3 regions of the Vibrio harveyi genome follow, and region 2 is predicted to be linked to each of the others. Evidence: predicted binding sites of a transcription regulator. Region 2 holds the regulator's gene; each other region holds the start of a gene.
What was found. Region 2 encodes MetJ, which represses methionine synthesis genes. Its sites were predicted from a motif close to TTAGACNTNTANANGTCTAA; they were not measured.
Positions count from the first base shown of each region.

Region 1: a site for MetJ is predicted at 2,881-2,900, ahead of metK (methionine adenosyltransferase). Genes of this name have one in related genera too.
Region 3: a site for MetJ is predicted at 3,520-3,539, ahead of metN (methionine ABC transporter ATP-binding protein MetN). Genes of this name have one in related genera too.

Region 1 is NZ_CP125875.1:138,096-143,027, forward strand. Features, by position in the region: gene QMY49_RS00695 (SprT family zinc-dependent metalloprotease) at 1-498, opposite strand; gene QMY49_RS00700 (DUF2189 domain-containing protein) at 566-1,363, opposite strand; gene metK (methionine adenosyltransferase) at 1,647-2,801, opposite strand; gene tkt (transketolase) at 3,171-4,932, shown strand, end outside.
Region 2 is NZ_CP125875.1:3,418,426-3,423,357, forward strand. Features, by position in the region: gene QMY49_RS16195 ((2Fe-2S)-binding protein) at 293-481, shown strand; gene bfr (bacterioferritin) at 556-1,032, shown strand; gene QMY49_RS16205 (malic enzyme-like NAD(P)-binding protein) at 1,242-2,519, shown strand; gene metJ (met regulon transcriptional regulator MetJ) at 2,630-2,950, opposite strand; gene QMY49_RS16215 (O-succinylhomoserine (thiol)-lyase) at 3,180-4,340, shown strand; gene QMY49_RS16220 (bifunctional aspartate kinase/homoserine dehydrogenase II) at 4,358-4,932, shown strand, end outside.
Region 3 is NZ_CP125875.1:2,356,704-2,361,635, reverse strand. Features, by position in the region: gene QMY49_RS11290 (YibE/F family protein) at 1-761, shown strand, start outside; gene QMY49_RS11285 (MetQ/NlpA family lipoprotein) at 849-1,658, opposite strand; gene QMY49_RS11280 (methionine ABC transporter permease) at 1,691-2,368, opposite strand; gene metN (methionine ABC transporter ATP-binding protein MetN) at 2,358-3,392, opposite strand; gene gmhB (D-glycero-beta-D-manno-heptose 1,7-bisphosphate 7-phosphatase) at 3,736-4,287, shown strand; gene treR (trehalose operon repressor TreR) at 4,362-4,932, shown strand, end outside.

The DNA.
Region 1 (4,932 bases), 190 kb from region 2:
TTACGAGAGCTGAATACCAGTAAAGTTCAGCGGTTGGCGACATTTTTGGCAAGAATACATCGCTTCTTTGCGCTGCACTTTGTTGTGACGACGAATTGAAAGTGGGTAAGTCATACAAGCACAGCGGTATTCAAAAGTTTTACCTTGCACAGAAGCCACATCAAAGCTGTGAGTGGTTTTAGCTGGAACTTTAAATACCGCTTCCATCACGCCTTGCCACTCTTTTCCGTGAGGTCGAACGCGACCGTACACTTGATAAGTAATGAGATGCGCGACTTCATGTGGAATCACTTCTTCAAGAAAAGCTTGAGGATTTTCTTTAAAGAGCTTCGGATTCAATCTAACTTCATTCGACTGCAAGTAGGCTTTGCCGGCTGCTTTACCACGAACATTGAAAGCCAGAGAAGGGATGATAAAAGAACGTTTGAATGCTTGCTCTGCCATCGCGATGCAATCTGCCATCACTTGTTTGGCTTTGTAGCTCAGTTCTATATCCACAACTCACTCCGTTTATTCAATAAAAAAGCCCCCGCGTTTGCGAGGGCTGGATCATAGCATCAGTTTTCTAAGGCGTGTGTTTTTTCTTAATTGTCGCGTGGTACGCATGCCATGTGCCGTAACCTAGGATTGGCATGGTGAAGAGCATACCAATACCGTACGTCGCGAAGCCGATTAAGATACCACCACAAATTATGGCTGCCCATACGATCATCGCAGGAATGTTGGATTTCACGGCGTTAAAGCTGGTGAAAACGGCAGTCATCATATCGACGCGACGTTCCATCATGAGTGGAATTGAGAAAGCTGAAATGCTAAATACCACGCAAGCCAAGACAAAACCTACTAGCGAACCAATAACTAAGAAAGGCAAGAACTCAGTCAGTGGAGCGCCTTGTACAGAAGGGTATAGAGCATGGAGCAGGGCAGCAATTCGCATCCAGAAAATCATACATACCGCGAGCATCACAGCAAATGCCCACTGAGAGCTAGAGTTGCGTCCAATGGCTTTCATTGAATGGAATAAGCTTGGTTTGTGTCCGCGTTCTCTCTCCCAACTTGCATCATATAAGCCGAGGGCTAAGAATGGCCCGATTAACATGTAAACAATCAGGCTTGGCATCACGACAAGATGCGTGCCTTGCCATTGAACCAGAAGCACGATACCAATCGCAGCTGCCATAAAGCAGATGCCGTAGAACGCGCTGATGAGCGGCATGCGGACAAAGTCATGCAGACCCAACGCGAGCCAATGGAATGGTGCCGATAAGCTAACGGTATTGCACGGAATGGTTCTGGCGTATTCATTATCTGGAACTTCCTTTCGTTTACCTTGGAAGTCAGATGGGTTCACGGTACGAGGCATAACTCCTCCTTGATTTATTCCCACGGTGGCACCTAGGCCATATAAAGATGTTTGGCTGACGTTTTTCATGACTCTATTAGCCACGTGAGCCTGCATCATAGTTCTTTACGTTATATACATCGAAAAGTGCATTTAACATTATGTTAACTATTGGCAGAGATGGGGCAATTTACAAATAATTGCTGAATTTTTGTTCAAGAGAAGACATGAGAAGGAGAAGAAGGGGCAGAAACAAAAAGCCCCCGCCAGAGGCGAGGGCTTTATCGATTCTTGCGTGGCTCGATTACTTGATGCCTGCGAAATCGCGTAAGATAGCTGCTTTATCCGTTGCTTCCCATGGGAACTCTTCGCGACCGAAGTGACCGTATGCTGCCGTCTGCTTGTAGATAGGTTGAAGCAGGTTAAGCATTTCTTGTAGACCGTATGGACGTAGGTCGAAGTGTTGACGAACCGCTTCAATAATGATTTCGTGTGATACTTTCTCAGTACCGAACGTTTCAACCATGATAGACGTTGGATCAGCAACACCGATAGCGTATGAAAGTTGGATTTCACAACGGTCAGCCATGCCAGCTGCTACGATGTTTTTCGCTACATAACGTGCTGCGTAAGCTGCGCTGCGGTCTACTTTCGATGGATCTTTACCAGAGAACGCACCACCACCGTGACGAGCTGCGCCGCCGTAAGTATCTACGATGATTTTACGACCAGTTAGACCACAGTCACCCATTGGGCCACCGATAACGAAACGACCGGTTGGGTTGATGAAGAAGTTCGTGTCTTTAGTGATCCACTCTGAAGGCAATACTGGCTTGATAATTTCTTCCATTACCGCTTCACGTAGGTCAGGTGTTGTTACTGAATCACAGTGTTGAGTTGAAAGAACAACAGCATCGATACCAACAATCTTACCTTGGTCGTATTGGAAAGTTACTTGAGATTTCGCATCTGGGCGAAGGAAATCTAGTTTACCGCTCTTACGAACTTCAGCTTGTTTTTGAACAAGGCGGTGAGAGTAAGTAATTGGAGCTGGCATTAGAATTTCAGTTTCGTTTGTAGCGTAACCAAACATGATGCCTTGGTCGCCTGCGCCTTGCTCTTTAGGGTCTGCTTTATCAACACCTTGGTTGATGTCTGGAGACTGCTTACCGATGGTGTTTAGAACCGCACACGAGTTCGCATCAAAGCCCATATCAGAGTGAACGTAACCAATTTCACGAACAGTTTCACGAGTGATTTCTTCGATATCAACCCATGCAGAAGTCGTTACTTCACCACCAACCATAACCATGCCGGTTTTAACGTAAGTCTCACAAGCAACACGTGCTTTCGGGTCTTGCTCAAGAATTGCATCAAGAACTGCGTCAGAGATTTGGTCTGCGATTTTATCTGGATGACCTTCTGATACCGACTCAGAAGTGAACAGGTGCTTAGCCATGATAGCTCCAATCTTAAGGTTTACTCATGGCTAACTAACGCAAGCTTGCCACGAAAAATACAATACAGTTTGTAGGTGTTTCTACATCTAGACGTCTATTTTAATTTCCCACAGTCGAATTACAAGCTCTTTTTCGATTTGAATTCGCCTAGCTTATTTCCCAATCGTTTGCTTTTGATGGGGTGAATTTCTAATAAATTACCTATTAAGTGCGAAAAGATTGAGTTAAAACCGCAAAAATGGTGAGTAAAACGTTTGCAGTCGGATTTTGGCTTTGAGAGAATGTTGTCCGCACTTTTTATGCCCAGTTTACTCGGTTAATGTGCCCACATTCCTTTATCAATTCGCTTAATGCACTCAGGAGCAGACATGTCTTCTCGTAACGTTCTTTCAAACAAAGAGCTCGCAAATGCAATCCGCGCTCTTAGCATGGATGGTGTTCAACAAGCTAACTCTGGCCACCCAGGCGCACCTATGGGTATGGCTGATATCGCTGAAGTTCTTTGGCGTTCTCACCTAAACCACAACCCAGCTAACCCAGAGTGGGCTGACCGCGACCGTTTCGTACTGTCTAACGGTCACGGCTCTATGCTGATTTACTCTCTACTGCACCTGAGCGGTTACGAGCTATCTATCGACGATCTTAAGAACTTCCGTCAGCTTCACTCTAAGACTCCTGGTCACCCAGAGTACGGCTACGCACCTGGTATCGAGACTACAACGGGTCCTCTAGGTCAAGGCATCACTAACGCTGTTGGTATGGCGATGGCTGAGAAAGCACTAGCGGCTCAGTTCAACAAAGAAGGCCACGACATCGTTGACCACTTCACTTACGTATTTATGGGCGATGGCTGTCTGATGGAAGGTATCTCGCACGAGGCATGTTCTCTTGCTGGTACGCTAGGTCTTGGCAAACTGATCGCATTCTGGGATGACAACGGCATCTCTATCGATGGTCACGTTGAAGGTTGGTTCTCTGACGACACGCCTAAGCGTTTTGAATCTTACGGCTGGCACGTAATCCCTGCTGTAGATGGTCATGACTCTGAAGCGATTAACGCAGCAATCATCGCTGCGAAAGCAGATCCACGCCCTACACTTATCTGTACTAAAACTATCATCGGTTTTGGTTCACCAAACAAATCTGGTTCTCACGACTGTCACGGTGCGCCACTAGGTGCTGAAGAAATCGCAGCAGCGCGTGAATTCCTAGGTTGGGAACACCCAGCATTTGAAATCCCTGCGGACGTATACGCTGAGTGGGATGCTAAAGCGGCAGGTTCTGAGAAAGAAGCGGCTTGGAACGCGAAGTTCGAAGCATATGCAGCGGCTTACCCTGCAGAAGCAGCAGAGCTTAAGCGTCGTCTAAATGGCGAACTTCCTGCGCAGTGGGAAGAGAAAGCAAATCAAATCATTGCAGACCTTCAAGCAAACCCTGCGAACATCGCATCACGCAAAGCATCTCAAAACGCACTAGAAGCGTTTGGTCAAATGCTTCCAGAATTCATGGGCGGCTCTGCTGACCTAGCGCCTTCTAACCTAACTATGTGGTCTGGTTCTAAGTCTCTAGAAGCGAACGACTTCTCTGGTAACTACATCCACTACGGTGTACGTGAATTCGGTATGACAGCGATCATGAACGGTATCGCACTACACGGCGGTTTTGTTCCTTACGGTGCAACATTCCTAATGTTTATGGAATACGCTCGTAACGCTATGCGTATGGCTGCTCTGATGAAAGTTCAGAACATCCAAGTTTACACGCACGACTCTATCGGTCTTGGTGAAGATGGTCCAACTCACCAACCAGTTGAGCAAATCGCGTCTCTACGTCTGACTCCAAACATGAGCACATGGCGTCCATGTGACCAAGTTGAGTCTGCAGTTGCATGGAAACTGGCGATTGAACGTAAAGATGCACCATCTGCACTTATCTTCTCTCGTCAAAACCTTGCACAACAAGAGCGTACGGCTGAGCAAGTAGCGGACATCGCGAAAGGTGCTTACATCCTGAAAGACAGCGATGGCAAGCCTGAGCTAATCCTAATTGCAACTGGTTCTGAAGTTGAACTAGCAGTGAAAGCGGCTGAGCAACTAACCGTTGAAGGTAAGAAAGTGCGCGTTGTTTCAA
Region 2 (4,932 bases):
AGAAAGCGCTAGAAAAAGGGAAGCTGAGGCTTCCCTTTTTTATATCTACAATTCTTCTTTTCAATATGGTTATAAGCCCATCACTCTTAGTCATGCTTTTTGTTTTTTAAAAACATGATCTTAGCTCTGCTCGATTTTCTCTTCTTTTTAGCTATCCGCTAAGTCACTGAAAAATGCCAAAGCGGTCCAGACCGTTATAACAAAACGTTCTGTAATTCATCTTAATACAACTGGTAACAAGAACGATTCTTGTTTATATTTCATTCCAAAGTGAAATTTAAAGGTTTTGAATATGTACGTTTGTCTTTGCCATGGTGTCTCTGACAAGAAAATTAGGAAGTTGGCGATAGATGAAGGCGTAACAGACATAAAAGGAATTAAACGATGTACTGCTTTGGGCAGCCAATGTGGTAAGTGCATTAAACAAGCCAAAGAGATTTTAGCGGAAACAGAATACCTAACACTGAAACAAGCTAGCTAATTATTAGCTAAGCCTTTTTGACACCTTCTCATTTGCTTCTACATTTAAATGAAGCCAAAGAGGAGGGCTTTGTCATGAAAGGCGATCCAATCATAATCCAACATCTCAATAAAGTGCTCGGCAACGAGCTCGTCGCTATCAATCAATATTTTCTGCATGCTCGTATGTACAAGGACTGGGGCTTAAAACACCTCGCCGACAAGGAGTACCACGAGTCGATCGATGAAATGAAGCACGCTGATCATCTAATCGAACGTATCCTGTTTCTAGAAGGCTTACCTAATTTGCAAGATCTCGGTAAATTGATGATCGGGGAAGATACCAAAGAAATGCTTGAGTGCGATTTGAAGCTCGAAATGGCAGCAATCCCAGATCTAAAAGATGCGATCGCTTATGCGGAGGATATCCGTGATTATGTATCACGCGACCTCTTCCAAGATATTCTTGAAGACGAAGAAGAGCACGTCGATTGGCTTGAAACGCAACTGGGCTTGATCGAAATGTCTGGTATCGAAAACTACCTACAAGCGCAATACGTTGATGAAGAGTGAGATTATATTTCGCTGTTTTCTCGCTGAAAGAAAGTGATTAAAAGTGCACCTGATCTGTCTATCAGGTGCCAATCATAGATATCTGGTCTAATCTCTTACATTATTACCTTTTTTAAGGATATCGCTCGCAATCTTGCCTATGAAGATTGACTTCTATCCTTTAGAATTTATTCCCCCTTACCGAAAAAATAACAAAAGAGAAACGATCCATGTCTGAAGACAATCGCCAAGAAGTCACCCCAGAAGAAGAACGCCGCCAACAAGCATTGGACTACCATGCGTACCCAACCCCAGGAAAAATCGCAGTAGAGCTGACTAAGCCAGCTGAAACTGCTAACGATCTTGCTCTGGCATACAGCCCTGGTGTTGCAGAGCCTGTACGCGAAATCGCACAAAATGCTGACAATGTGTACAAATACACGGCGAAAGGCAACATGGTTGCGGTTATCTCTAACGGCACGGCTATTCTTGGTCTTGGTAACCTTGGTCCGCTAGCTTCTAAACCAGTAATGGAAGGTAAAGCGCTGTTGTTCAAACGCTTTGCTGGTCTAGATTCAATTGATATCGAAGTGAAACACCGCACGATCGACGAATTTGTCGACACAGTAGCAAACATTGCAGATACTTTCGGTGGTATTAACCTAGAAGATATCAAAGCGCCTGATTGTTTTGAGATTGAAAAGCGCCTTATCGAACGCTGTGATGTACCTGTATTCCACGATGACCAACACGGCACTGCAATCGTAACGGCTGCGGGTATGCTGAACGCAATTGAGCTGCAAGGTAAGAAGCTAGAAGAATCAACCATCGTTTGTCTTGGTGCTGGTGCTGCGGCAGTGGCATGTATGGAGCTGTTGATCAAATGTGGCGCAATGCGTGAGAAGATCTACATGCTGGATCGTAAAGGGGTGATCCATACACGTCGTGACGACCTAAACGAATACAAACAGTTATTCGCAAACAACACAGATAAGCGTACGCTGGAAGACGTGATTGAAGGTGCGGATCTGTTCTTGGGTGTATCAGGTCCAAATTTACTACCTGCAGAAGCATTGAAGCTGATGGCAGATAAGCCTGTTGTGTTCGCATGTTCAAACCCAGATCCAGAAATCAAACCAGAATTGGCTCATGAAGTGCGTGATGACTTGATCATGGGCACTGGTCGTAGCGACTACCCGAACCAAGTAAACAACGTTCTGTGTTTCCCATTCATCTTCCGTGGTGCATTGGATGTTCGTGCGAGTGAAATTAATGATGAAATGAAGCTTGCGGCAGTCGATGCGATTCGTGAATTGGCAAAAGAGCCAGTACCAGAAGCTGTATTGAAGGCAGCTGGCGTAGACAAGCTAGAGTTTGGCTCTGATTACATCATTCCAAAACCAATGGATCCACGTCTACTACCACGCGTAGCAAAAGCGGTTGCTCAAGCTGCGGTTGATTCAGGTGTAGCGCGTATTGAGATGCCAGAAAACTACATGGCGGAGTAAGCCAAAGTCATTTCTGACAGCAAAGAAAAGGGACGCGATGGCGTCCCTTTTTAGTTTGGTCTGAAACTGTCCCCGGTGCAGCCTCATCGTGTTGACGAATTTGTAAGCAATTATTCTTCGTCAAACGCTTCGAATTCGATGCCCATTGCCGTCATCAGCGCTTTTGCTTCTGTAGGAATATCATCTGGGCGGTCTTTACGAAGGTCTTCATCAGTTGGCAGTGGTTGCCCTGTGTAAGCATGTAGGAATGCTTCACATAGTAGCTCACTGTTAGTCGCATGGCGTAAGTTATTGATCTGGCGGCGAGTTCGCTCATCAGTCAGCACTTTTAAAACTTTTAGCGGGATAGAGACGGTAATCTTTTTTACTTGTTCGCTTTTTTTACCGTGCTCAGCATACGGGCTAATGTATTCGCCATTCCAGTCAGCCATTGCGCACCTTCATTAATGTAATAAGTTAGAAAAATAAATATAGGTGCTGATTTTAGCTGCATTTACCGCCATAAGCAAAGACATATGGACGTCTAGAAGTGTTGACGTCTTATTTTTAGACAAGTAAAGTGAGGTTAATAGTTAGGGAAGAGTGTTAATCAATTGAGCAATACAAGCTAGATATAGCGCATTCCCATTTAGATGTCACCACCCGTGAAAGGATACACCCATGAGCACCCGTAAGCCTGCGACCATTGCTGTACGCACTGGTATCGAGTCAGACAGTCAATATCACGCTGTTGTACCACCAATCTACCTTTCTACTAACTACGGCTTCCCCGCGTTTGGTGAAGTTCCACAATACGACTACACACGTTCTGGTAACCCAAACCGAGGCTTGTTAGAAAAAGCATTGTACGAACTTGAGTCAGGTAAAGGAGCGGTTGTCACTAACTGCGGCACATCGGCACTAAACCTTTGGGTATCGGCGTTTCTTGGACCTGATGACTTAATTGTTGCACCGCATGATTGCTACGGCGGTACGTATCGTCTGTTCAATACTCGCGCCAACAAAGGCGACTTTAAAGTGCAGTTTGTTGACCAGTCGGATCAGCAAGCGTTGGCTGCGGCGATTGCGAAAAAGCCAAAGCTTATCTTGTTAGAAACTCCGTCAAACCCACTCGTACGCGTTGTTGATATTGCGGCTGTGTGTGAGAAGGCAAAACAAGTTGGCGCTTTAGTCGCAGTGGACAATACCTTTTTGACACCTGTGTACCAAAAGCCTTTGGAGCTTGGTGCGGATTTTGTTATCCACTCAACAACGAAATACATTAATGGTCACTCTGACGTGATTGGTGGTGTGGTGATCACTAAGAGCGAAGAGCATGCTGAAGAGTTAGCATGGTGGGGTAACTGCATTGGTGCAACGGGTACGCCATTCGACAGTTACATGACGCTTCGAGGAATTCGTACGCTGGGTGCGCGAATGCGAGTTCATGAAGAAAGCTCTCAGCAAGTGTTGGCGTATTTGCAAACGCAATCTTTGGTAGCGAAGATTTATCATCCAAGTTTGCCAGAGCATCCAGGCCATGACATCGCGAAGAAGCAACAATCGGGTTTTGGTTCTATGCTGAGCTTTGAGTTTGCTGGCTCATTTGAGCAGCTAAAAGTGTTTGTTAAAGAACTTGAACTCTTCTCTCTTGCTGAGTCGCTAGGTGGTGTAGAAAGCTTGATTTGTCACCCTGCGTCAATGACGCATCGTGCGATGGGTGAAGAAGCTCTGGCTGAAGCTGGTGTTTCTCAACAGTTACTGCGCTTATCTGTTGGCTTAGAAGATGCCCAAGATCTGATTGCTGATCTTGAGCAAGCATTTGCGAAAGCTACACAGTAATTGGGAGAGGTAAGGTCATGACTGTACAACGTCAGCTGCATAAATTTGGTGGTAGCAGCTTAGCGAACCCAGAATGTTACCAACGTGTGGTGGGTATTCTTAAAGAGTATTCAGCAGAAAATGATTTGGTGGTGGTATCGGCTGCAGGGAAAACCACTAACCGCTTGATCGAGTTTTTAGAAGGGCTGGATAAAGACGGTCGCATCGCACATGAAGCGCTACAAAACTTGCGACTGTTCCAGACAGAGTTAATTGAAGCTTTATTAGAAGGAGAAGCGCAAACGCAAGTGCTTGCTTCTCTTCAAGATGAATTCAGTACCTTAGCTGAGTTAACTGCGCCACTTACGGAAGCGCAAAAAGCAGCAGTGCTTGGGCATGGTGAAGTATGGTCGTCACGCTTACTGGCTGCACTGTTATCACAACAGGATCTTCCAGCGGTAGCGCAAGATTCTCGCGCCTTTTTACGCGCAGAAGCTGGAACGCAGCCAGAAGTCGACCGAGCTCGCTCTTATGCACTTATCAAAGAGGCGTTAACTCAACATAGCCACAAGCGTGTCATCATTACAGGCTTTATGGCGCAAAATGAAGTGGG
Region 3 (4,932 bases), 1.1 Mb from region 2:
TTGGCAAGAAAGAGGGCATCAATTCTATGGTCGCGCTCTATTTTACCGCGGCATTGATTGTTGGCGTGTTGGTGCCAAGTATTTTCGCTGGCTGGAATCCGATGCTGGTTAGTATTTTGCTGATGGTGGTGATCATCGTGGTCAGCTTTATTCTCGTCTCTGGCTATAACCGCAAGAGTTTATGTGCCATGGGCGGCACATTATTGGGTGTGATCGCCGCGGGTGTAATGGCGCAGTGGTTCGGTGAAATGGCGCACTTGTCGGGCATTTACCTCGACAAGGGCGAAGACGTGATTTACCTAACGTCGGTAAAGATGGGCATCCGTTGGTTGATGTTCGTGACGATTGTCGTTGCTGCACTTGGCGCTGTTATGGACGTTGCGATTTCGATTGCATCGGCGTATGCGGAGCTGCAACAAACCGACCCGAAACTCAAACCAAAGCAGTTGGTTAGAGCGTCGATGAACATTGGTCGAGACATCATGGGCACCATGACTAACACCTTGATTTTGGCGTTTGCTGGTGGCTCATTGACGACTATCATGATGGTGTGGGGTCTTAACATGCCAGCGAGCCAGTTTATGAATATGCCGCTGGTGGGACTTGCAGTGGTGAATGCGTTAGCGGGCAGTGTAGGCATTGTGCTTACTATCCCGTTTACTGCGTTTTTAGCGCCTTATGTGTTTAAACATCCGCAAGTGGATACACAGCAAGAACAGGAGCAAAAGAAGCTTGAGCAAGACGAGGTTCAGCTGTTCTAGCGATATAAAACCGCAATGAAAACAAATGCAAAAAGGGCGCTCCGATGAGCGCCCTTTTTAAGTTTAAAGTGTTGTAGAAAGAGGGGATTACCAACCTTTCACTACACCACCTTTGAAGATGTCTTTCGCTGCTTCGTAAACTTCATCTGTTTGGTATGCTTTCACGAAGTTTTGTACGTTAGCTGCTTGAACGTTGTCTTCACGAGCAACGATAAGGTTTACGTATGGAGACTCTTTGTCTTCTACGAAGATACCGTCACGCTCAGGTGTTAGGTCAATTGAACTTGCGTAAGTTGTGTTGATGATAGAAACCGCAACGTCATCAAGAGAACGTGGAAGCTGTGCTGCGTCTAGTTCAACGATAGTGATGTTTTTCGGGTTACCTACGATGTCACGTACTGTTGCCAGTAGACCAACGCCATCGCGCAGTTCGATCAGACCTTGTTGCTCAAGAAGTAGAAGAGAACGACCTAGGTTAGTTGGATCGTTTGGAACCGCGATGCGAGCACCATCTTCGATTTCATCCACTGATTTCACTTGCTTAGAGTAACCAGCGATAGGGTATACGAAAGAGTTGCCTGCAGTTACTAGCTTGTAGCCACGATCTTTTACTTGCTGATCTAGGTATGGCTTGTGTTGGAACGCGTTTGCGTCGATTGAGCCATCATCTAGTGCTGCGTTTGGTGTTACGTAATCGGTAAAGGTAACCAACTCAACATCCAGGTTATATTTCTCTTTAGCAACTTTTGCTGCAACTTCCGCAACTTGAGCTTCAGCACCTGCCATTACGCCAACTTTTACTTTATTCACGTCGACTTCTTTGTCACCACAACCAGCAAGAACCAGTGCAGAAGCGGCAGTTGCAACAGTCAAAAGACTCTTAAGGCTAAATTTCATCTTTATCTCCTTATAATTGGTATTTTCAATTCTTATCTGTGGTCTACACGGCGTACGATTGCATCACCGATAGACTGAATAATTTGTACTAGAACAATCAGCATCACGACCGTTACTGCCATGATGACTACGTCGTAACGGTGGAAGCCATAACGGATAGCTACGTCACCAAGACCGCCGCCGCCTACCGTACCCGCCATTGCTGAGTAGCTTACAAGTGTTACTAGGGTAATCGTTACTGAGTTAACAATAGTCGGCATTGCTTCAGGAAGCAGAACTTTTGTGATGATTTGTGTTGGTGTTGCGCCCATAGATTGTGCAGCCTCAACCAAACCTGATGGTACTTCCAGCAGTGCACCTTCAATGAGACGCGCCACAAATGGGATTGCACCGATAGTCAAAGGAACAATCGCTGCTGTTGTACCGATAAAGGTGCCAACCAACAGTTTGGTTACTGGAATAATCGCAACCATCAGCACTAGGAAAGGAACCGAGCGACCAATGTTAACGATGGCGCCAAGCACGCGATTAAGTTTAGTGTTCTCCAGCAAGCCACCTTTTTTAGTGGTGTGCAAAATTACGCCTAGTGGAATACCAACAGCAAAACCAACGATGCCAGCAACCGCAACCATGTATAGGGTTTCCCATGTTGCGCCCAAAAGTAGGTTGCTGTTTAGGCTCAGCCATTCAGAAATCGTATTAAAGGACATAGCCAAGTACCTCTACTTTCACGTTGTGCTCACGCAAGAACTCAATCGCTGCGTTGTCGTCTTCTTCGTTACCAAACAGCTCTGCGACCATCATGCCGAACTTCACGCCGCCAGCGTAATCCAGATCAGAGCTTAGAATGCTTACGTCGATGTTGTACTTACGAGCGATCTGCGTCATTAGAGGGGCATCCACGGTTGCGCCAGTAAATTCTAAGCGAACCAATGGGTAGCTGTTTTCTACGCGCGTGGTTTGTAAGCGAGCTTGGTAATCTTCTGGGATAGAAAGATCCAAAGTAGAGCGAATGAACTCGTGCGCCAGTGCAGTCTTCGGATGCGCGAAGATTTCACCAACGGTACCTTTTTCCACTAGCTCACCATCACCGATGATCGCCACTTCGTGACAGATGCTCTTAACCACTTCCATTTCGTGAGTGATCAGTAGAATGGTGATTTCTAGCTTGCGGTTGATTTCTTTTAGTAGTTCTAAGATGGACTGAGTCGTTGCTGGATCCAGTGCACTGGTTGCTTCGTCACACAGCAAAACGCTAGGGTCTGATGCCAGTGCACGTGCAATCGCCACGCGTTGCTTTTGACCACCACTTAGGTTTGCTGGGTAGCTTTCATGCTTGTCTGAAAGACCAACGAGTTTAAGTAGCTCAGTCACTTTTGTTGTGATTTGCGCTTTGTCTTTGCCTGCTAGCTCAAGAGGGAGTGCGACATTGTCGAAAACGGTGCGAGACGACAGCAGGTTAAAGTGTTGGAAGATCATCCCGATGTTACGGCGAGTTTCTCCCAATTGCTTTTTGCTTAATTTGGTTAGATCAACGCCATCTACGATGATGGAACCCGATGTCGGGGCTTCCAGCATGTTCACACAGCGGATTAGGGTACTTTTACCCGCGCCCGATGAGCCAATAACACCGAAGATGGTGCCCTTCGCGATATCTAGATTAATGTCCTTAAGGGCAAGAATTTCCTTACTGCCTTGGTAGAACACTTTATTGACGTTTTTTATTTCTATCATGTTTCAACCTGCACAGAGATACTGGGAACTTCGCTGTTAAAAACGGCTTTTAACAGGAGTAAATTTTGAACTCTATCTCAATTCTCAGTTGATGCTATGGGTTAAGTAGTATTAAGTCAATAGATATTTTTACGTCTAGACGTCTAAATGTATGGATGTTCTGTTGGGAAAGGAAAACAGAGAATGTTTGGCGGAAGGACATATATAATAGGGATACTCAAGATTTACCGATTCTCGGACGACAAATCAACTGTTTTGTCGCCCACTCACACCAATTAGATAGTGTGAGTGCTTATAAGGTATGTAATAATCTGATAAAACCGAGTAAATAGAGAAATACGTTTTGGCAAAACCTGCTGTTTTTATCGACCGTGACGGCGTGATCAACGTTGACCACGGCTACGTTCATGACGAACATGATTTTGAGTACATTGACGGTGTCTTTGAAGCGACAAAAGCGCTGAAAGATAAAGGCTACCTGCTGGTGCTTGTGACCAATCAATCTGGCATTGCACGTGGTAAATTCAGCGAAGACCGTTTCTTGTCTCTGACTCAATGGATGGACTGGAACTTCGCTGATAATGGCGTTGAGTTCGACGGCATCTACTACTGCCCACATCATCCGGAGCATGGCATTGGCGAGTACAAGCAAGATTGTGATTGTCGTAAGCCAAAACCAGGTATGTTTATTTCTGCGCGTGACTTCTTGAAGATCGACATGGAGAAATCTGTGATGATCGGCGACAAAGCCGAAGACATGATGGCAGCAGAAGCGGCAGGCGTTGGCACTAAGATTTTGGTTCGCACTGGTAAGCCAGTAACAGAACAAGGCGAAGCGATTGCAACGGTAGTATTAGATAGCATTGCAGACGTGCCTGCGTACCTAAACAAGTAATCTTCATTACTGACTGAGATAAGGGAAGCCGCTGCTTCCCTTTTGTTTGATTCCTTCTTTTAGTCTGAACACTTATGAGCAAAAAACTCACCATTCTTGATATCGCGAAACTGGCTGGCGTAGGCAAGTCGACGGTCAGTCGTGTGCTTACCAATGATCCCAAGGTAAAACCGCAAACGCGTGAGAAGGTAGAGCAAATCATTCGAGAATCAGGCTACGTCCCATCAAAGTCTGCGCAGTCGATGCGTGGTGGCAGCCAAAAGGTGATCGGCGTGATCATCTCTCGTTTGGATTCACCATCAGAAAACCGCGCTGTTGGGACCATGCTCAACGCTTTGTACTCAGCCGGATACGATGTCGTGATCATGGAGAGCCAGTTCGATCGTGATAAAACCAATGAGCATTTGGATGTGCTTAAACGTCGCAATGTCGATGGGGTGATCGTGTTTGGCTTTACTGGATGTGATGAGCAAGCGTTAGCGGAGTGGGGCAATCGCATTGTCGTGATCGCGATGGACACACAAATGGTTTCCTCGATCAACTACGACAACCAAGGCGTTATCGATATGGCGCTCTCCCACCTGGAACAACAATCTATTTCTCATATTGCCTACATTGGTGTTGATCCAGAAGACCGCACTACAG